Paludisphaera rhizosphaerae: one gene and its partner. Each later gene encodes a partner of the first gene's protein in a complex. Links are inferred from orthologs where the notes say so. Each region holds a gene or a part of one and is shown on either strand. Other genes may lie near its edges. The genes, in order: mnmG and G5C50_RS29910.

Evidence for each region.
Region 2: the proteins of mnmG (region 1) and G5C50_RS29910 are in contact, whole or in part, in a solved structure (PDB 9HIP), measured with the Escherichia coli proteins. The link is inferred for Paludisphaera rhizosphaerae from one-to-one orthologs.

What each region holds. Positions count from the first base shown.
Region 1 is NZ_JAALCR010000007.1:111,835-121,728, forward strand. Bases 1-2,934 are described here. They hold mnmG (tRNA uridine-5-carboxymethylaminomethyl(34) synthesis enzyme MnmG), read left to right. Parts: upstream 1-506; coding sequence 507-2,363; downstream 2,364-2,934. Other genes in these bases: G5C50_RS10890 (hypothetical protein), read left to right, coding at 1-408. Also shown: G5C50_RS10900 (response regulator), read left to right, coding at 2,970-3,551; G5C50_RS10905 (ATP-binding protein), read left to right, coding at 3,627-5,642; G5C50_RS10910 (tetratricopeptide repeat protein), read left to right, coding at 6,119-8,527; G5C50_RS10915 (hypothetical protein), read right to left, coding at 8,539-8,841; G5C50_RS10920 (hypothetical protein), read right to left, coding at 9,006-9,305; G5C50_RS10925 (sulfite oxidase), read left to right, coding at 9,702-9,894. UniProt on the Escherichia coli protein: NAD-binding protein involved in the addition of a carboxymethylaminomethyl (cmnm) group at the wobble position (U34) of certain tRNAs, forming tRNA-cmnm(5)s(2)U34.
Region 2 is NZ_JAALCR010000046.1:16,736-28,952, reverse strand. What follows is about bases 5,533-8,424. They hold G5C50_RS29910 (tRNA modification GTPase), read left to right. Parts: upstream 5,533-6,161; coding sequence 6,162-7,688; downstream 7,689-8,424. Other genes in these bases: G5C50_RS29905 (ATP-grasp domain-containing protein), read left to right, coding at 8,120-8,424; yidC (membrane protein insertase YidC), read left to right, coding at 5,533-6,148. Outside these bases: G5C50_RS29935 (class I SAM-dependent methyltransferase), read right to left, coding at 1-683; G5C50_RS29930 (DUF1559 domain-containing protein), read right to left, coding at 700-1,755; tRNA (adenosine(37)-N6)-threonylcarbamoyltransferase complex dimerization subunit type 1 TsaB, read right to left, coding at 1,836-2,549; G5C50_RS29920 (metallophosphoesterase family protein), read left to right, coding at 2,926-3,693; more of yidC, read left to right, coding at 3,902-5,532; more of G5C50_RS29905, read left to right, coding at 8,425-8,959; G5C50_RS29900 (TerD family protein), read right to left, coding at 9,174-11,198; G5C50_RS29895 (sulfatase family protein), read left to right, coding at 11,585-12,217. UniProt on the Escherichia coli protein: Exhibits a very high intrinsic GTPase hydrolysis rate. Involved in the addition of a carboxymethylaminomethyl (cmnm) group at the wobble position (U34) of certain tRNAs, forming tRNA-cmnm(5)s(2)U34.

The DNA of each region.
Region 1 (9,894 bases):
GGCCTGTCCCACAAGGACAACCACGTCCGTTCGATCGCCTCGCAACTGCTCTGCAACCTGGCCGTCAGCGACCCCGAGGCCCGGATCCGCGACGCCTTCGATCCCCTGCTCGCCGTCACGAAGGACGAACGCTTCGTCACCGCGCGGCACTGTCTCCTCTCGCTCTGGAAGATCGGCCTGGCCGGCGAGGACCGCCGGGAAATGGTCGTCGCCGGCCTCGCCCACCGCTTCGCCGAGGCCGCGGAGGAGAAGAACGGCACCCTGATCCGCTTCGACATCTCCCAGGGGCTCCGCAAACTTTACGACCATTCCCGAGACGAGACGATCCGCGAGCAGGCCCTCGCACTCATCGAATCCGAACCCGACCTGAAGTACCGCAAGAAGTACGCGGGCGTCTGGAAGAAGTAGCCGCGTCGCGGGCGGGCTGGAGTCCGGGAAGATCACTTGGCTAAGATGAATTCGTTCATCTTCTGCGAAGCCGAGCCCGCACCCGAGAGTCGCCCTCCATGTCCGCGTCCGCCAGCCGGGATCCGTATCAGTTCGACGTCGTGGTGGTGGGCGCCGGGCACGCCGGGGTCGAAGCGGCGCTGGCCGCCGCGCGGCTGGGACGGCGCACGGCCCTCTTGACCATGAACGTCGACGCCGTTGGGCAGATGAGCTGCAACCCGGCCATCGGCGGCGTCGCCAAGGGGCAGATCGTCCGCGAGGTCGACGCCCTCGGCGGCGCGATGGGGGTTCTCACCGACGCCTCGGCCATCCAGTTCCGGCTCCTCAACCGCGGCAAGGGGCCGGCCATGCACAGCCCCCGCGCCCAGTGCGACAAGAAGGCCTATCAGGCTCTCGCCAAACTGACCGTCGAGAACCAGCCCAACCTCACGCTCCGCCAGGAGATGATCGAGGCCGTCGAGGTCGAAGGGGGCCGCGTCGCCGGCGTCCGCTGCCGAGGGGACGTCCTCTATAAGGCGCGTTCGGTCGTTCTGACCACCGGCACCTTCCTTCAGGCCCTGATGCACACCGGCGAGGTTCGCACTCCGGGAGGTCGCGGCGGCGACGCCTCGGCCGAGGGGCTATCCGGCAGTCTCCGCGGCCTCGGCTTCGAGCTGCGCCGGTTCAAGACGGGGACGCCGCCGCGGCTCAACGGTCGGACGATCGACTTCGACCGCCTGGACCCGCAACCGGGCGACGCCGAACCCGTCGCCTTCTCGTTCCTCACCGACCGGATCGAACAGGTCCAGGTCCCCTGCCACATCACGGCCACGTCGCAGGCCGTCCACGAGATCATCCGCGCCAACCTGCACCGCGCGCCGATGTACTCGGGACGGATCCAGTCGACCGGCCCGCGATACTGCCCGTCGATCGAGGACAAGGTGGTGCGGTTCGCCGACCGCGAGTCGCACCAGATCTTCCTGGAACCCGAGGGCCGCAACACCCGCGAATACTACTGCAACGGCATCTCCACCAGCCTCCCCCGCGACGTCCAGGAGGAGATCATCCCCCTGATCCCCGGCCTGGAACACGCCGAGATCATGCGCTACGGGTACGCCGTCGAGTACGACTTCGCCCCCCCCGAACAGCTTAGCCCAACCCTGGAAACCAAGGCCGTCCCCGGCCTCTTCTTCGCCGGCCAGCTCAACGGCACGACCGGCTACGAGGAAGCCGCCGCTCAGGGACTTGTCGCCGGGGCCAACGCGGCGCTCTCGGCGGCCGACGCCGAGCCGTTCACGCTCGACCGATCGACGTCGTACATCGGCGTCCTGATCGACGATCTGGTGACCCGCGGGGTCGATGAGCCCTACCGGATGTTCACCAGCCGCGCCGAGTATCGGCTGCTCCTCCGCCACGACAACGCCGACCTCCGCCTCACCGAGCGGGGTCGGGCCGTCGGACTGGTCGACGACGCCCGCTGGGCTCGCTTCGAAACCCGCCGCGACGCCATCGCCGGCCTCCGCGAACGGCTGACGACCACCCGCAAGGGGGGCGTCGCCCTATTCCAGACGCTCCGCCGCCACGACACGACCTGGGCCGACCTCGCGGCCCTGGACCCGGACCTCGCCTCGGCCGGGATCCCGGCCGACGTCGTCGCCCAGGTGACCATCGAGGCGAAATACGAGGGCTACGTCGGCCGCCAGGTCGAGCAGATCGAGCGGTTCCGCCGCCTGGAAGACAAGGCGATCCCCGCCGACTTCGACTACGCCGCGATTCCCCAGCTTCGCGCCGAGGCCCGCGAAAAGCTCGCAAGGGTCCGCCCCCGCTCACTCGGCCAGGCGGGCCGAATCAGCGGGATCAGCCCGGCCGACCTCGCCACCCTGCTCGTCCATCTCCGCCGCCGCCCCGCGTCCACCGCCGACGGGTCGGCCCGCTGAAATTGCCCCGAGCCCGGAAACTCCTCTCCCCCGTCTATCGCCGTAAATCATCGCCGTAGCCTCCCATCCCCCGCCGCGTCCGACAACCGAGATTGACAGAATCGCGCATTCGGTATTTGCTGTGCAGGACGTCTCCCCTTACCAGTCCTTCCAGAACGAAGTCCTGGAAAGCTGGGGAGATGGTTCCTTGCAGTCTTCAGGAAGAGGCTGACGCCGATGGCGAGACCGCACCAATGTGGTCATCCGATCAGCGACAGTCCGTGCCGTCGGCCTTCGCGGGTCCACGGCGCGTCGTCCAGGTTGGCTCTCGTCAACACGAGCCCTCTCCTCAGCCTCCCCTGATTGACAAAGACTCACGACTTTTTACAATTGGTCGAATTGGCAATTTCGGTAATTTTTATAGTCTTCGCAGGTTTTAACGCTTAGGCTTTTCACGGAGGTCAAAAGCCTCGGCGTGGGAGTCGGCAGGATCGCGATCGAGATCGTGACAGGGACGTGTCGCAGGGAGGCCGAACGGGGCGGTATCGGGTTCGCAGGAAGGTCGCCGGAGGGGCGGCAGTGCGAGCTTGAAAACGACCCCGAGGGATCATCGGGACTCAACCAACCATGAAGACCGTTTACACGACGGGCGAGGCTGCGAAGATCTGCAAGGTCAGTCAGCAGACCATCATCCGCTGTTTCGACTCGGGCCAATTGAAGGGGTTCCGGGTACCCGGCTCGCGATTCCGGCGGATTCCGCGGGAGGCGCTGTACCGGTTTATGAAGGACAACGGGATCCCCACCGACGCTCTGGAGAGCGGGCGGCGGCGGATCCTGATCGTCGACGACGATCAGGCGGTGGTGGACCTGATCGCCGAAGTGCTGACGGCCGACGGCCGGTTCGAGCACAAGGCGGTGAACAACGGGTTCGGGGCGGGGATGCTCGCCAAGGAATACCACCCGGACCTCATCATCCTCGACGTCATGTTGCCGGACATCAACGGCCAGGCCGTCTGCGAGCTGATCCGCCGGGATCCCAGCATCTCGGACATCAAGATCATCTGCATCTCGGGCATGGTTGAGGAAGACAAGATCGCCGAGCTGAAGACCTCCGGCGCGGACGATTTCCTCCACAAGCCGCTCGATATCGATGAACTGATCGCCAAGATCTGCCGACTGTTAGATATGGAGACCAGCCCTAACGCCTGAGTGCGAAGCGCCCGACGCGCCGCCCGATCCGGGGGGCCGACGGGCGGAAGGGGGTCGGGAAGGAGCCCGATCGTCGTGCGGTTCCAGTCGGGACGAACAACACCGGGAGAGCCGCTGCTCGGCCGCCTGTACGGGCTGGCGCGGCTGCCGGTCCGTCCTCATTCCGCGCGCGTCGTCGCCGCGGTCTTCGCCGACGCGGTCGAAGCCGAGGACGACGAGTCGGGCCCGGTCGTCCCCCGGACGCTCCCCGACCTCGACCCGGGCTGGCTCGCCGCCGAGGCGACGCCCGGTTCCCCAGGCGCGCTCCAGGTTCTGGCGAACGCCCCCTGGTGGCCTTCAGCGACAGCCTCGGGCCCCGCGGCCGAGGCGATCCAGAAGCTCTGGCGTCACGCCGTCGCGACGGCCTCGGCGTGTCGGTCGCTAGCGAAAGAACACGACGACCGCGATCCCGACGGTCTGATCCGCGCGGGGATGCTGCACGGCCTGGGTCGCTGGGCCCTGGCGGCCGTCGATCCTGAACGCCTGGCCCTCTGGCTGGCCGAACCCGATCGCGAAGCCCGCCGCCGCCGCGAGATCGCCGAGTTGGGCCTCGACCTCCGCGAAGTCGGCCGATGCCTGGCGGAGCGCTGGGGCTGCGACCCCTTGATCGTCGACGCCGCATGGCTTTACGGCGAGGACGACGCCGACCTGCTGGCCGCTGCCCGCGAGCCAGCCCGGTTAGCCCTCGTCCGCGAGGCCATCCGCCGCGCCGAGGCCACCCCCTGGGCGCTGGACCCGCCCGACGGCCGCACGCCGGCCATGCCGGCCGACCCCCGCCTGAGGATCCTCGTGGCCGAAGTCCAGGCTCGCACCGGGGCTCCGTTTACGGCCGCCGACGCCTCTCCCTTCGAGGAGCGGGCCGTCCGCGACGCCGCCCGGCTCCGAATCCGGCTCGCCGAGATGACGCGCACCGCCGCCAGCCGGCAGCGGCTCATCGACGCTGTCGCCGACTCCGTCCCCGACGAAACCCCGGAGAACTGGGCCGTCCGCGCCGGCCGAGCCTGGTGCGGCGAACCCGAGGTCAACGCCGCCCGCGTCGTTTGGCGCGAGCCCCGCATGGGCGCGGCGGCTCCAGGTCTCGACGACGAGCCCGAGTCCGAGAACCCGTCGCGCCGGGGTGCCTCCTGGACGATCCCCCTGGAATCGGCGGGCGAATCCATCGGCGAAATCCAGCTCTGGCTCGACGCCGACGTGCAGGCTCTCCACGACCGACTTGGCCCCACGCGAGTGATCGAAGCCTGGAAGTCGTGGTCGGCCCATGTCGCCGGCCGGGCCTTGCAAGATCGTCGCCTGCGCGCCGCGGTGGAGGGCTCTCGCGAGGCTTCGCGATCGGCCCGGGCTCGGCTTCAGACCGCCAAGCTTGACGCCCTCGCCGAATTCGCCGCCGGCGCGGGACATGAGTTGAACAACCCGCTGGCCGTCATCGTCGGCCGGGCCCAACTCCTTCAGGCCAAGGCCGAGGACCCGGAGACGAAGCGGTCGCTGGGAATCATCCTCAGCCAGGCGCAGCGGACGCACCGGATCCTCCGCGACCTCATGTTCATCGCCCGTCCTGGCACCTCCCGCCCCCGGCTCTGTCGACCGGCCGACGTCCTGCGCGCCTGCCTGGCCGACTTCCAGGCCGAGTGCGAATCCCGCGGCCTCCGTCTGGTCGGCGAATTCGACGAGCCCGAGCAACAGGCGTGGACCGACCCTGACGGCCTGCGACACGTCGCCGACGTCCTGATCCGCAACGCACTCCAGGCCTCCTCCGGCAACGGCGGCGGGACGATCCGCCTCCGCGCGGGGCGGCAGGGCCGCGAGCTTCGCATCCAGGTGGCCGACACCGGCAAGGGGATCGCCCCGACCGAAGCCCCCCACCTCTTCGACCCCTTCTTCTGCGGTCGGCAGGCCGGCCGCGGGCTGGGCCTGGGCCTCGCCCGGGCCGCCCGGATCGTCGAGCGCGCCGGCGGCTCTCTGACATGGGACCCCGCCCCCGGCCAGGGCTCGATCTTCCACGTCCGCATCCCCTGGGAACGCCCCCCCGAAGAGCCCGCCGCACGCGGAGCTTGATCGACCGCCCGAGATCGTCAAAACAGACGACTCGCGACCTGCGGAGGTCGTAATCGCTCAGGGGACCTGGATGGAGGCTCCCGCCTCCGAATCCAGCGCGCCGTCAACTCCACGACGGCGCCGTCGGCCCCCCGCCAGTCGCTCGATTTCAAACGCCGGTGCCAGGTCGTCGCCTGGTCTTGACACGCGCCGACGAGCCGGCGGATCGACCGGCGAACACTCATATGCATGCGCGATGGTCGAGAACCGCGTCGTAGACTCCCTCGTTTTAGGGATATCGCCAAGACCGACCTCTTCCCCACACTTTACAATCAAATTTGTGTCACTTTCGAACTTTTTTCCAGTTTACTGGGCTAACTCGTCTCCTTTCTCGCATTGTCTTGCGAACGATGAATTCGCCGACGAGTTCCCCCCTCGATCGACGTCGAGGGAGTCGCGCTCACGTGATGGGGCTGAAACGTCAGGAGGCCCGATCGATGAACGTGGAACACGACCAACCGACCCTTTTCCACCGAGTCCACGCCCGCCACGGTTCCATCCTGCTCGTCGCGCTCGCTCTGGCCGGGACCGCCTCGGCGGGCCTCGCACTGACCTGGCGGGCCGCAAAGGCAGAGCGACGAGCCCTCGACGCGCTTGAGAGCGAAGTCGCCCAGCGCCGGTTCGCCCAGGAGCAACTGGCCGTCGCCCTTGAGGAACTCGACGAACTGTACGCCGACCTGGGAGAATGGTGGTTGGCGAACGCCGACGGGTTGACCAGTCTTCAGCGTCAATGCCTGACAAAAGCCCTGCCTCGCTACGAACGGTTCGCGGAGGCTCAGGGCGACGCCCCCGACGTCCGCCGCGCCACGGCGACGGCCATTCACCGGGTCGGCCAGATCCGCATGGCGCTCGGCCGCCCCGGCGACGCCGAAGGACCCTTCGAGCAGGCCGTGGCGATTCGACGACAGCTTGCCGACTTTCCCCCCCACCACCCCGCCGACCGCCTCGCCCTGGCTGAAAGCCTTCGGGCGCGCGGAGCCGTTCTGAGCACCCTGCGGCTCAAAACCGCGGCGGAACAGCTCGATCGCGAGGCCGCCGATCTGGCCGACTCCCTCGTCGCAGAAAATCCCGGCGAGCCGCTCTACCTCGGCGTGCTGATCGAATGCCTGAACGATCTGAGCCAGCGGCAGGAAGACCTGGCGCGAAACGATGAGGCCGAAACGACCCACCAGCGAGCGCTCAGCCTCGCAAGATCCCTCGCGGCCTCGAATCCGACCGCCCCCAGACATCGAGAGCTGCTGGCCCGGCTTCTCAGCCGCGAGGGAGCCCGCGCCGGTGTGCGGGGCGAGTGTGACGACGCGGAAGCCGCTCTGCGTCAGACGATAGGCATCCTGAAGGATCTTCAGATCGACGCCCCGAGCCGCATCGACTACCGCGCCAGGCACGCGGCGGCTCTGGGCGACCTCGCCGTCGCCCTGAGCAAGGCAAAGCGGCCTCGCGACGCCGACCCCGTGTTGCGCCGATCGGTCGCGATGCACGACGAACTGGCCGAGGAGCATCCCGACGTCCTTCTCTACCGCCGACGTTCCGCCGCAGCCTGGCACAACCTGGGCGTGCTGCATGACCGACTCGGCCGGGCAGCCGACGCGGAAGCGGCCTGGCGCCATTCCATCAAGCTGTACGAGGACTTGCTTCGCGATTTTCCTGACGATCAAGAATCTCGCGCCGACCTCGCCGCCACCGCCGCCCTGCTGGCCTCGAAGCTCGATAGCGTCGATCAATCCGCGAAAGCCCTGGAATACCGTGTGATGCAGGCGGACGCGGCTCGATCGCTCGTCGACCTGGCTCCTGAGAACGTCAACCGTCGCCTGGCGCTGGCGAACGCCTGGATCGACATCGGGGGGAGCTTGATGGGCGTCGGCCGCACAGACGAGGCTCTGGGCTACCTCCGGAATGGCCTGGCGGCCTATGAACCTGTGAGCGGCCAGCGCTCGCTGAACATGCAGGGCCTTTCGTATCTGGCCTGCGGGCTAACCAACCTGTCTCAATGCCTCAAGCTCCACCGCGACGGGCTTGAGGAAGCTGAGTCCGCACTACGGCGTGCGGCCGACTTCCACAGACGCCTGGCGAACCAGCGTCCCGACGACCTCGACTTCCAGCGGGCCCTCGGCGAGGATCTGGTCCGCCTCGGAGAGCTGCGAAGACTCCAAGGGAAGTCCGCGGAGGCCGTCGATTTGTGCGAGCGGGCCCTGGCCTTTCAGCGATCCAACCTTGCCGACAACCCGTCCGACCTGGCCGTGCGCCAGGCCTTTCGGGAAGCGCACTACGAGCTGGCCAAGGCCAAGCGGGCTCTTGGCGACCGGGCGGGAGCCTCGGAAACCGCTGAGTCGCTCATTCGCGACATGCCCGACGACCCCCAGGCCCTGGCGATGGCCGTCGGGTTCCTCGAAAATCGAGCCGTCGCCAAGGCCGCCGTCGACAAGGCGGCGGATCTCGGAGCCCGCAATGCGAGTATCCAGAACTTGCTGGCGTACGTCCTGGCCACGACGTCCCATCCGGGCCTCCGGGATCCGTCTCGGGCCGTGGAACTGGCTCGTAGGGCGACGGGATTCTCGCCTCTGAACGGCGCGTACGAGTCGACACTCGGTCTGGCCCTGTTCCGCTCCGGTCAGTACGACGAGGCTGTCGTCAGGCTCGAACGTGCAGAATGTCTTCCCGGCCGTCTGGAAGGCCTCGACGCCCTGGCCCTTACTCTGGCACACACACAGAAAGGCGACCTGTCGACCGCCCGCAGGCACTACGAGCACGCCATGAAATGGGCCGAAATCCACTCGCTCATCGATCAGGAAGTCTTCGAAGACCTCCGCGCGGAGGCTGAGGCGGCTCTCAACGACGAGACGTCGTAGCCGCCGCTCGGTCAGACCAGCTTCCGGGGAGTAGCCTCGGGACGAGATTCGGGCTGATCCTTTCGTGCACTGAATCCATCCTTGAGCCGGTCCGCGTACGGAATCAGCCACATCAACAGCCGAATCCGGCCCAGAAGGTTCGACAGCAGGAACGTCGCCCAGAGTCCAAGCAGAGCGACGCCGATGGAAAGATAGGCGAGCAAGCCCGGCCAGAAATAATAGCCGGCAAGCGCGCCGACCAGCACCGCGCCCAGGGCCGCCGCGTTCGCGAGGTGAAGCGCTTTCAAGATCAAGGGGCCGAGCGACGCGGGCATGAGTCGGATCCTCGTTCGAATCACGAAGTCGCGACGCCGGTCGAGTACGAATCGATCGACTCGCTAACCGAGCGGATTCTCGGGGATCCCTTCATGCAACCCTCGCGCCTGCGCAAACGCCGACGAGGGCGGCGGGATCGCGCCGCCCCCGATCGCGGGTTGGTTCAGGCGATGGCCTTGTGCGCGACCATGTTGTCGGCCAGGGCGTGGCAGTCCGGGCAGAGGAACGTGACGTTCAGCGGCTCCTCATAGTCCCAATGGTGACGCTGGAGACGCTGGCGACGACGGCACCAGGAGCAACAACGGGGGCGTTCGATCAAGCCCAGCGACTCGGCCAGAGCCGCCGCGTAGCGCGCCGAGCGGGTGCGAATCCGTCGGGGCTTGATTGAGTCGAGGCAGATGTCCAGATGACGGCCGAGACGAGCGAACAGGTCGTGCTGACGCTTGCGCCGGATCTTTTTCATCGTCGCAACCCGTATGTTGGAGTCGGTGGCCACCTCAGATCGAACGCTGGAAGAAAGGAGCGCGATCGCGAGCCGACTGCGGGCTGCTAGTGACGTCCATGAACGGCCATCCTGAGGTCGGCCCGTTCTCGTCACCGCAAGTATAGAGCAAAATGGATACCCAGTTCGCCCTACTACCCCTTGATACGAACATGTTCGCAGCCAGGTTCTTCCAATTATTCCAATTACGCCGATTCGCCGCCCGTTTGGACGTTGCGTGGGCGCCTCGCGGTTCCTGGCGGAGGGGCGTTGGGCGGGCGGAGCGGATCGACGGTCCTGGACACGGAGCGGGCACTTCTGCATACTCTGGACGCAGCCCCGGAGGCCGGGGTTCGCGTAGGGAGGGGGTGCAGGACGATGGGATCGGATCACGTGGAGAAGCCAACCGGCCCGGAAAGGCCGGCGACGGACCGTCGCGGGTTTCTAGGAGCGGTGTGGGGCGGAGCGCTGGCGGCGGGCGGACTCAACCGCACAACCGACGCCTCCACCCTCGCCGACGAGTCACCGGCCGGCCCGGACCGGCGCATGATCGTGCGCACCGAGCGGCCCC
Region 2 (12,217 bases), on another replicon or contig:
TCGAGCGTGTCGCAAACCCGCACCTCGGCGTCCGGGTGCATCGAAACGCCGATCGTCAGCGCGTGCAGCGCCACGCCGGACCGCTCCACCAATCGCCAGCGGCTCGACATCAGCCGCCGCTTCAGGAGGCCGATCGGCGCGGAGAGTCGGCACATCGCCAGCAGCATTCCCAGCGGGAGCCGGGTCGAAACCGCCCGGTGGGCGTTCATGATCCGCTCGACGGCCGGACTTTCGCGCTCGTAGACCCAGAGCGCGATGCGTCCTCCCGGCCGGAGCAACCTCGCGAGCCCGAGGAAGGCGGCTCTCGGGTCGGGCGTGTGGTCGAGGACGCCGATCGAGTAGATGTGGTCGAACGAGCCTTCCGCGAACGGGAGCCGGAGCAGGTCGCCGCGAACGAGCGAAACGCTGGGAAGTTCGGCGGTCAGGTCGCGGGCGGCGAGGACCGCCTCGCTGAGATCCAGGCCGACGGCCAACCGGGGGGCGTCGGCCGCGGCGATTCTCAGGTAACGCCCCATTCCGCAGCCGCCGTCGAGCACCGTACGGCCCGCCAGGTCTCCCGGCCGCAGGCCCGTCCGGTTCGCGAAGGTCGCCCGGTCCTCGTCTTCCCGGATGATCCGAAACCGATTCCACTGCAGCCCGTACGTGGACTTGGTACGGGCCTGGTCGTCGCGAGGGTCGGGCATGGTGCGGCCGGTGGGCTTAGTAGGAGTCGGCGGAGATCACCTCGCCGAAGTTCCGCGTGCAGAGGGCCTGGAGGATCCCGATTTTCGTCCCAGGTGCGATCGTCTGGATCCCCTGGCCGTCGGCGTTGAACGAGACTCCAACCGCCGTCTTGGTCGTCGGGTCGATCGGCCAGCAGTCGGTGGAATCTTTGAGGAACCGGACCGAGCCGTCGGCCAGACCCACATTGGCCCCGCCGGGATGTCGGCTGCCGATGTTGAATGCGATGTAGTCGCGCGCCGCCGAGTCACTCAGTCGAAGAACCTTGAGCGTTCCGTTGATCGGGTAGTAGCCGCCGATCATGGTGTCGGTCCAGAAGCCCGAATTCCAGCCGTGGTACTGCGCCTGGCCGGCCGAATCGAACGCGCCGTGGTTGTGCTCGGCGAAGAGCATGGTGTTGCTCGTGCCGTCCGTGATCTCGGAGAGTCGGGTGGCGCTGTGGGCGTAGATCACGCCGTTCATGTTGGCCTTGCGAGCCGCGAACGTTGGGTTGTCGATATGGAGCATCAGGCTCCAGCAGCCCACGACTCCCCCATAGCTGGTCTTGGCCTGCATCCAGGTTCCGGAAGGAAGACTGGCGTATTGGGTTGCGACCACCGGCGTCAGGTCGTAGACCGTGGCGTCGCTGGGGCACTGGAGGGCCGAGATGCTCGTTCCCGCCAGCGTCACATTCTCGGCCGTGAAGACGCCGGGCGAGAAGTTCACCATGTTGTAGACGTTCTGCTGCTCGTAGAACGGCAGCATGTGGACGAACGGGCTGAAGTTCCACTTCGACCCCGGCAACGACCCGCTCCGCGTAAAGCCCCCGGTTGCAACGGTTTGATGCGTCGACTCGTAGTTCAAAGCCGCCAACGACAGTTGCTTCATGTTGTTGGTGCACTGAGCCCGTCGAGCGGCCTCGCGGGCCGCCTGGACGGCCGGCAGGAGCAACGCGATCAGCACCGCGATGATCGCGATGACGACCAGCAGTTCGATCAGCGTGAAGGCGGGACGAGGGGAGCGGAACGAGCGGGCGGCGATTGGAGAAGCGGACAATCCAGGATCCTCCGAGAGGTCGAGGGCGGTCAAGACTCGCTCATGCTACCCCGACCGGCCGCCGATCACAACGCGGCGCATCATCGCCCCAGAGCGCGGGCGTCCCATTGATCCTCGGCCGCGCTCCGGCGAAGGTAGTTGGGATCCAGGTCGTCGGGCTCGATCTGAGCCCCAAACTCAGCGACTCGATCCACCAGTTCAATCATCCGCCGGCCGGACGGACGATGGATCGAATCGTCGGGCTCGATGAGAGAGCGTCCCGCGAGCGCCGATCGGATGGTCGGCGACCGCAGGCCGGAGCCGATCACGAAAGCCCCCGGTTCAACGCGCTCCGACCAGGCCGCAAGCGGCTCGATCCGGCTCGGCCCGCAGGCGACGAGCGGAGCGCCGGGGGCCTCCCGGACGAACTCGGCCGCATAAACTTCGCCGCGCTGGGCGTCGCCGACCACGATCACGTGCGTCTCGTCCTCGGGGGCGTTGCGGGCGACGGCCTCCAGGCTGTCGAAACCGACCAACCGAGCCCCCGCCGCATACGCGAGCGTCCGCGCCGCGGTGAGCCCGATTCGCAGACCTGTATACGATCCAGGCCCCAATCCGACGCCGATCAAACCAATCTGCGCCGGTCTTACGCCGGCCGATCGGAGCAGATTACGAAGAGAGGGGAGCAAATCCCGGCCGTGCTTGCGCGAGGCGTCCGTCTCGGCCTCGAAAAGGGCTCCATCGGCGGCTCGCAGGCCGATCGCCGAGCGGTCGCCGGAGGTGTCGAGAGCCAGCACGAACGGGTGAGGGGCCACTGAAAAACTCGCCTGGGGAGGGAAGGTCGCATCGAATCTCGTCCCGATTCTATCGCCGACACGCGCCGCCCGTCACCCACGCCTTCTCGGCGGACGATGCGGAAAAGAGACACGCAAGCAATCTTCCATCCTCCATTAATTGATGAACCTTGACCCGTCGTCGTCTCTCGCCCTATTCTTAAAATTGTGAAGAACGTAAATTTCCTACCGTGAAGAAAGCCGCCGCGGGGGCGAAAATTCCCCCTCGCCATGGGCATAAAGTAAGATACTCTGGAGGGTGTTCGCGTCCTCGCGACGGATTGCTGGGTCGCTCCGATTCCCGTCGCAGCGTTTCTCCGGTGACCGCTCCCCTCCCCTCGTCGGAGGATTCCCCTCGGTGCGTCGTGCGTTAATCAGCGATATTCATGGAAACCTCGAAGCGCTGGAGACCGTCCTGCGCGACATCGAGAGCCAGGGGGTCGACGAGATCTTCTGCCTGGGGGATGTGATCGGCTACGGCCCTAACCCGCGCGAGTGCATCGATCTCGTTATCGATAACTGCAAGGTCACTCTGCTAGGTAATCACGACCAGGGGGCGATGTTCGATCCCGACGGCTTCAACGTCGGCGCCGAGCGCGCGATCTTCTGGACGCGGTCGCAATTGGAAAGCTCGACCGACCGCGCCGGCAACGAGCGCCGCTGGGAATTTCTCGGGGAACTGCCCCGCACCCACAAGGCTCCCCCGTTCCTCTTCGTCCACGGTTCGCCCCGGAACCCCCTGAGCGAGTACATCTTCCCCGAGGACATCTACAACCATCGCAAGATGGAACGATTGTTCCAACTGGTGGAGCGTTACTGCTTCCAGGGCCACACGCACGTTCCGGGGATCTTCACCGAGGGCTATCAGTTCTTCGCCCCCGACGAGATCGACCACGAATACACTCTGGGCGAGGGCAAGCTGCTCATCAACGTGGGCTCCGTCGGCCAGCCTCGCGACGGCGACCCGCGAGCCTGCTATGTGATTCTCGACGAGGGCGAAGGCTCCCGTCCTGCTCACATCGCCTATCGGCGCGTCCCGTACGACTTCGAGAAGACCATCCAGAAGATCCACTCGATCTCGGATCTGGAACCCTTCCTCGGCGATCGCCTCCGCCAGGGCCGCTAAGCCGCCTTCCCACCACCCCTGATCTCGGGACGCCCTCACGCGGACGCGCAGGGCGTCTTGCGATTTCGTCGACCCCTCGCGACAATCGAGAAGGGTGCTCGACGGCGTCCTTATACTTTTAGGATCTGCCAAACTCGTTCCGAAGACCCGGAACTGGTCGGCCGCTGCATCCCTCGCCTCCGCCACACGGCTCCGGGAATCCTGGTTCATGAGCAATGAGAAGCGTCTCGTCCTCTTCGTGATGTTGATTTTCTTGTGGATGGTGGGGTTCCCCTATCTCCTCGAAAAGCTCGGCCTGGCGCCCCGCAACGCCGCCAAGAAGCCTCCCGTCGCGGTCGCCAAGGCGGATGAAGCCAAGAAGGCGGAGCCCGCCGACGCCGAGAAAAAGCCCGGCGACGCTCCGTCCACGGAATCCGCCGCCGTCAAAGAGGCACCCAAGCCGAAGGCCGATCTCGTCCCGCCGACCGAACTGGCGATGGGCTCGGCCGAGGACAAGACGCCCGGCGGCTATCGTCTGGCCGTCCAGCTTGACCAGAAGGGGGCGGGCGTGGAGTCCGTCTTCTCGTCGCGCTACGACGCCGACTTCGAGGGGCGGAAGAACCCCCACCTGCCGATGCAGCTCATCGGCCGGGATCGATCCAAGCCGCTCTTCTCCGCCGCCTGGCCCCCCTCGCTGGCACTGACGCTCAGCCCGTCCGAAGTCGCCGGCCGCAGCTCGCCTTTGCGTCCCGCGGATCGAGCCCAGCTTGCCGCCGCGACCCCTGATGCGCCGCCGAGCGAGGATCTCCTCGACGCCGAACTCTGGGACGTCGTCCGCGACGATCAGGGCCGCGCCGTGCGTCCGATCAGCCGCGAGGCGAACGGGGAAGTCCCGTCCGCCCAGGGCCAGGAAGTCGTCTTCCGCACCAGGGCCGCCAACGGTGTGATCGTCACCAAGACGTTCCGGCTCTGGCAGGGCGCCGACGGCCTGGAACTCGACCTGAAGTTCGAGAGTCCTGACGACCAGGAGCGTTCCTTCACCTTCAATCTGCTGGGCCCCTACGGGATCCCGATCGAAGGCGAGTGGTACACCTCAACGTTCCGCGAGGTTTTCTTCGGCACCGCCGCCTCCGGCGGCTCGACCGCGCTGGAGACCGAGACGGCTTACAAGATCGCCACCGGCAAGGCCTTCGAGTCGACCGTCAACCCGCTGCGTTATGCGGGCATCGAGAACCAGTACTTCGCGATTCTCGTCGCCCCAGTTCTGGCCTCGAAGAGCGCCGACGACCGGATGGACCGCGAGACTCAGGGCGTCCTCCTTCACGCCCACCCCCAGGATCTCCAGAAGTCGGACGTCGGCGTGCGGATCAGCTCCCGACCGGTGAAGGTCGGCCCGAACACGCCCAAGACGTTCGCCTTCAAGGTCTTCGCCGGCGCCAAAACGCCCGAGGCCCTGGCTCCCTACGGCGCCGAGGAACTGGCCGTCTACCGCAAGGGGATCATCCCCCTCGCCCCGACGATCGCCAAGCTGTTCATCACGCCGATGCTCTCGTTCACGTACTCCCTGACTGAGAAGGTCTCGGCGCTCTTCGGCGGGGTTCGCGGCAACTACGGCGTCGCCATCATCCTGCTGACGCTGATCGTCAAGATGCTGATGTTCCCCCTGGGCCGCAAGCAGGCGCTGATGGCTCAGAAGATGCAGGAGCTTCAGCCCCACCTCAAGGCGATCCAGGAGAAGTACAAGGACGACAAGGAGAAGCTCACTCGCGAGACCTTCGCCCTGTACAAGAAGCACAACGCCAACCCGGTCGCCGGCTGCCTGCCGGCCCTGATCCAGTTGCCGATCTTCGTCGGCCTCTGGCAGGCCCTGAATACGACGGTCGGGCTCCGTCAGGCGCCGTTCCTCTGGATCAACGACCTCGCCGCGCCCGACATGCTCTTCCGCATGCCGTTCGACCTGCCGTTCCTCGGCCACTGGTTCAACCTGCTGCCGATCCTGGTCGTCGGTCTGATGCTCTTCCAGACGCAGCTCTTCGCCCCGCCGGCCACCACGCCCGAGGCGGAAATGCAGCAGAAGACGATGAAGTACATGATGATCGTGATGGCCGTGATGTTCTACAAGGTCCCCTCGGGCCTGGGCATCTACTTCATCACGAGCAGCCTCTGGACGATCGGCGAGCGGCTGTTGCTCCCCAAGATCATCCACGAGCATCCGGCCGAAGGGACGGAAGGCCCCGCGAAGGGCGAGGACGGCCCCGGCCGCGGCCCCAAGGGCTCGCCGGAAGCTCCCCCCAAGCCCACCGGCGGCATCGCCCAGCTCTGGAATCGCGTCCTCGAAGAGGCCAAGAAGGATCCGACCTACCGCAAGATGATCGACGACCGGGCGACCCGGGACGGTCGGAGCAAGGAGAAAGAGAAGGAGGTCGAGAAGGACCGCGACCGCCGCAAGCCCCCCGCCCGCCCCGGGCGGAAGTGATCGCGGCCCGGCCATGTCGTCGGCCTTCGACACCGAGGATCTGATCGCCGCGAAGGCCTCCGCACCCGGCGGGGGCCTTCGCGGCATCGTTCGTTTATCCGGTCCCGGCGCGTGGCGCGTCGCCCTCGCGAACTTCGAACCCAAATCTGACGCCTTCCCCCCTGGAGGGGGAAGGCAGACCCCGCAGGGGTCGGATGAGGGGGAGATCGCCTCGGGATTTGTAACGAGTCGGGGGATAGACGTCCGACAGCGGTCGTCCCCCTCATCCGGCCCTTCGGGCCACCTTCCCCCTCCAGGGGGGAAGGCCGTCGTTTCGGACGCGTATGCCATCTCGGAACCGTCGCCGAGGCGTCCCACCGTCATCGCCGGCTCGTACCAACTCGCCGGCCTCCGTCCGCTCCTCCCCGCGAGCCTCGCGCTCTGGCCGGCTCCTCGGACCTACACCGGGCAGGAGTTGGCGGAGATCCATACGCTCGGCTCGCCTCCTCTGCTCGACCGCCTGCTGGCGCACGTTCTGTCCCAGGGTGCCAGACCAGCGCGGGCGGGCGAGTTCACCCTCCGAGCCTTCCTCTCCGGCCGAATTGACCTGACTCGCGCCGAGGCCGTCCTGGGCGTGATCGACGCCCGCGACGCCCGCCGCCTCGACGCAGCGTTGGAGCAGCTCGCTGGCGGACTGGCGGGCCCGATCGAGGCCCTGCGCGACCGGCTGCTCGACCTCCTCGCCCACCTGGAGGCTGACCTCGATTTCGTCGACGAGGCCGACGTCGATCCCATCGGCCGCGCGGCGCTGGCGGAAGAACTGGACCGCGAGGCGGTCGCCCTCGACGCATTGACCGCCCGCCTGGGCCGTCGCGACCGTTCCGGCGACGCCCCGCTCGTGGTCCTGGTCGGCCTCCCCAACGCCGGCAAGAGCCGTCTGTTCAACGGGCTGTTGGGGGACGATCACGCGATCGTCTCGCCCGTCGCCGGCGCCACCCGCGACACCCTGTCGGCCCCCTGCCCCTGCGACGGACTCGTCGTCGAGCTGGTCGACACTGCGGGGATGGAATCCGCCGCCGACGCGATCGCCGCCGAAGCCCAGGACCGCCGGTCGGCTGCATCCGACCGCGCCGACGTGATCCTCGCCTGCTCCTCGTCCGACGCCCGGACTTCCCAGACTCCCGACGACGACCGCGTCATCCCCATCTGGACCAAGTCCGACCTCGCCCCCCCTCCAGGCGACGACCCAACGCCCTGGCTTGCCACCAGCGCACGGACCGGCGTGGGACTCGAACGACTGAAACACACGATCGCCAATGCGATCCGCCGTCGCGAGAGCGAGTCCTCAACGACGGGCACTTCCGCCCGCTGCCGAGACGCCCTGACGCGAGCCTCGGCCTCCATCCGCGAGGCCGCCGCCGTGATGCTCGCCGGCGGCGGCGACGAATTGATCGCCTTCGAACTGAGAGCCGCCCTCGATGACCTCGGCGAAGTCACGGGCGTCATCGTGGCCGATGACGTCCTGGACCGGATCTTCGCCCGGTTCTGCATAGGAAAATGAGTCGATGTCGAATCGGGAGAAGATGGCGAGAATATTTCGCGCCACATGTCGCAAACCATTGGGAAAAAGTTGTTTGCGATATCTTCCCTTGGTCTGAACTGGATCCTTGGCGTCTGACCGGTACAGAATTCGGCACAGAACCCTAGATAGAGTCAGGAACGACATTCTGTCGGAAGCGGTCGTGAGATAGGTTGAGCTTCGGAATCTGCACGAGTTCAGGTCCAGAACGGTTCAACTCGAACAAACTGACCCGAGAGCGATCGCGAAGACCGAATCAAGGACTCAACCTCGGAGACCGTCAATCCGCCTTCGATTGGCGAATTACACTATATCCTTGATGCATGTAATGATGGTGATTCGGTAGGATTGATTTCCGCAGTGCGAGGGTCAGACGCGTAAGACTACCCGGCGTTGTAGTTCGTGAGTCACCAATGAATCCGACGTGGCTGATCGAGGCTGGCGTCTATCGCGACGAAGCGGACCTCCTCTTGTCGGAGATCCGGCGGCAGGGGATGATCGGGAGCATCGTCCCTCACGGCTCGCTCAAAGCTGGAGCCAGCCTAGCCATCGACGGCCAACCCGTCCCGCCCGACCGGTGCGTGATCGGGTACGGGACCTTCCCCTTCGCTCGCCAGATCCAACTTCACCACGAGTGGGCCCCGGGCGCCTGGTGCGACGCCGAGAAACTCGATTGTTCAACCTACTTCGCCTACTACGGGAAGTACCTGCTGAATCAACATTACGCAATCATGCCCGGTGTCGAAGCTATCCGGCAGAGCGATTGGGTGTTCACAGTTTTCGGGGTCGACGATGAGGTTTTCGCCCGCCCAGCGGGCTGTCAAAAGCATTTCGTCGGACGCTGCGTACATAGCGAGTCATTCGCCGCGGCCTTGTCTCCGACTCGCTACGATCCGGCGACCCAGGTCGTGATCGCCGCTCCAAAGGAGATAGGTCGTGAATGGCGTCTGATCGTCGCCGAGGACAAGGTCATCGCGGCTAGCCAGTACTCCGAGGACGGAACAAAGTCTATTGCGGCCGGCTGTCCCGTCGAGGTGCTTGACTTCGCGGCGGCCATACTGGCCGACGTGTCCTGGCGACCCGATCCGATATTTATGATGGACATATGCGAATCGAAAGGGAGATTGTGGTTGGTGGAACTGAATGGATTTAGCTGCTCTTGGCTCTATCAGTGCGATTTGTCCGATGTTGTGAGGAAGGCGAGCGAACTGGCGATCCGGCAGTGGCAGACGTTGAGTCCGAGGGCAACCTGAATGAGTGAGGGTGGCATAGCCCTCGATGGTGATCCCGTTGCGGAACACCTCCGGAACAGAACCCGACGCAGAGCGTGCATTCCAGACACCCGGGGCTCGCCTCGAGCACCCACAATGCCCGAAAATTCGTGCATCTTGCGCACTCAACGCACCGAGGGCGTCGATTCTGCATCGGGAAGTAGAGGGCTGCGAAATCAGGACAAGCCGACGTCGCTCACATGAACTCAGCGGCGATTCGGTCCAGGTCGAAGGGCGTGATCCCTCGATCGACGGAAAAGACGGTATCGGCGCCTTCGGCTACCGAGACCCTCGTCCCTCGCGCCTTTACGTGCAGGTCGAAGAGCGAATAGAGGTCAGTCTTTCGAAGGTGCGTCAACGCCCGGAGCATCAAAGAAACGCCGCTCAGATTGTTATGGACGTTGTTAGCAAACTGCGGACGGCTGGCGAAGGCGATGTCCGCCCAGACGATCTCACGTCCGACGAGATCAAAGATGGCCGGGAGGCACATATGGGTGTCTGCGGCGAGGTCCACCTTATCGATCACGGTCTTCGGCTCGAAGATTTCCCCCGAGTTCGGCTGCTCGCGAGCCATCCATCCGGCGAAGCATTCCGGCAAGTCGCAGTACGGCTGCCGAGTGAAACTGTTCAAGGACATGACGACGTATCGGACCTTGCGCTCAAGGCACCTCGGAATGTCGACGTCGATGAACTCGGCCGCGCCCTGCGGCGCATCGACGATGTCGCCGCTGTGGTGCGCCCCGTAGTCCTTCAGGTTGTAGTAGGCCAGCGTGCTAATATAACCAAAGTCCGCGTCGTACATCGCCGCGGAGAGGTCGATATCTACCCGACCGCGCCCGTTCTTCCACCAGACGAAGAATCGCATCGTCGTGCACTCGGGCAGCGGGAGGCGACTGCCGCGCACGAGGGTTCGGAGGGTCTTCGACGCCGACCGCTGGGAGAAGGGGACCAGATAATTCCTCAACATGTCGTCGAGGTAGCAGGCTCCGAGCGGCGGGAGCTTCGAGAAACGGTCAAGGAGTGCTTGTTCGCAGATCGTTGACAGTTCCTCATCCACTCCCGCCGGTAGGGCCGGAAGCGCCTCGTGGATCGCGTAGACCTTGGCGATATTCCCCTTGGGGAAGAACGTCCGAAGGTCGGCCGGTTCGCCTCGACGCCGAAAGTACGTGAGCACCTGGAGGAGAACGGGAGTCGATACCCTGTCGGCCCGGCTTGCGAACCGGGCGACGATCGCGTCGCGATCGTCCCCCAGCCGCGTGAGATGATCCAGCCGCCGGGCCAACTCGCCCGGACGGTCATCGAGCAAATCCAGCACGCTATCGACGTCCTTGCGAAGCAAGCTCCTCTCGACGCGCGAGTTGAACGTCTCAAACGGCCGGCCGTTCCGGAGTACATCGAAGGCCGCCGCCGTCTCTGGGAATCGGCCTGCATACTCGCCCGGGTGGAGACGCTCGCCCAGCCGGATCCAGCGTTGCTTCCACCGGAGCATGTCCTCAGTGCGGCTAGTTGCCCGCTCGATCCAGCCTAATAGCAGGGTCCGCTCGGCGCGGCGGAACTTGCCGAATCTGCACGCTTGAGCCAGAGACACGTCGCCGCCGCTCATCGCCGCGGCGAGGCGGAGCACGTCCGTAGCGGTCTTGATGTGCGGTCCCAGCACGGCCTCAGCGTCAGACGTATTGCGGATCAATTCGGCACCAAGGACCCCCAGGTTCTCCTTGCACGGGATATGCTCCGGCATGAGCCGCTTGATTCCATCGCGATACTGCGCGATGAACCATTTCACGTCCTCTTGATCCTGCGGCGAGAACGGCGACTTCGACCGAGCGAGGAGCGTAAAGACGTTCTCGAAATCCTCGCGCGTACCGAGCCGAATGATCCGTAAATTTGGCGAGTCTTCGAGCGGGTCGCGAGCCTTGGGTTCGGTCTCCGGAAGCCTGTGCGTCCAGTAGTGGCGGAAGGCGTTCAGATAGAGTTCCGCCTCGGTCATGTCCATGACCTGGGCAGGGAAGTTCGGGTACATAGGACTGAACGTCCGGTGCGCGCCGACCATCGCGCGGAGGTCCTTCACCAACCGCTGGTAGAAGGAGTCCAGCTGAATCGGGCTCAGGCGTTTCAGCTCCTCGACAACGTCCTCGTCGAGAAGAAACCCCAGCGATTCGAGGTTCTTCTGGAGAGTGGCGACGACATTGACCGGCGTCGTTCCGTCTCCCTGGGGGAGCATCACCTTCAGGCGTCGACGAAGGTAAAGGGCGTTCACGCTTTTGCCCCACAAACGCGAACGTCCCGACCGGACCCCGGCGGGACGCTCAAGAATAAGCGGAAAGCGAAGGCCCTAGGGTTTGAAAAACATAGAAGGAAGGACCTTCAGAGCCGCCGAGCGAAACTATACCGGAGGCTCGCGTCGTCTGCAATCATGCTCGACGGCGAGCCACTTGAGTGACACCACAGCGTCTCGCAGGTTCGCAGCACGATGCGCGATCAGGTAATCCTGGCCTCGCGCTCCATGGGACGGGGCCTCCTTGATGGAGCGGACCCGTTTCTTCACAATGCTGCGAGTCAGCGGCGATCGAGCCTCGCCCACGTCTCCTTCCCTCGGAGCATCCTTCCATGAAACGGATCTTCGCATTCCTCGCCATGATCGCGACCTCGGGTGCGGTCGTCGCCGCCGAGGGGCCTCGGACGAACATCATCGCGGTCGTCACCGACGATCAGGCCGCGTGGACGGTCGGGTGCTACGGCAATCCCGAAGCGAAGACGCCCAACATGGATCGCCTGGCGAAGGAGGGGGCGAGGTTCGCCAACGCTTTCAGCGTGACGCCCGTCTGCTCGCCGAGTCGGGCGAGTTTCATGACAGGGCGTCACGGGATCGAGGTCGGCATCACGGACTGGATCGCGCCAGTGGAGGCGGCCGTCGGTCTGCCGGTCGGCGTCGAAACCTGGCCGGGGCTGCTGCAGAAAGCCGGGTACGAGACCGCCCTGGTCGGCAAATGGCACCTTGGCGTGAATCCCGACCAGCACCCCACCCGACGCGGGTTCGACCACTTCTTCGGTCACCTCGGCGGCGGGTGGTCGCCCAAGAGCCCGACCTTTGAGGTTGAGGGGAAGCAGAAGACCTTCGACGGCCTCTTCAGCGTCGACGTCATGACCGACGAGGTCCTGCGCTGGATGCGTGAAAACAAGGACGGCCCGTTCGCAATCAGCGTCCACTACCGGGAGCCTCACGTCCCTTACGCCCCGATG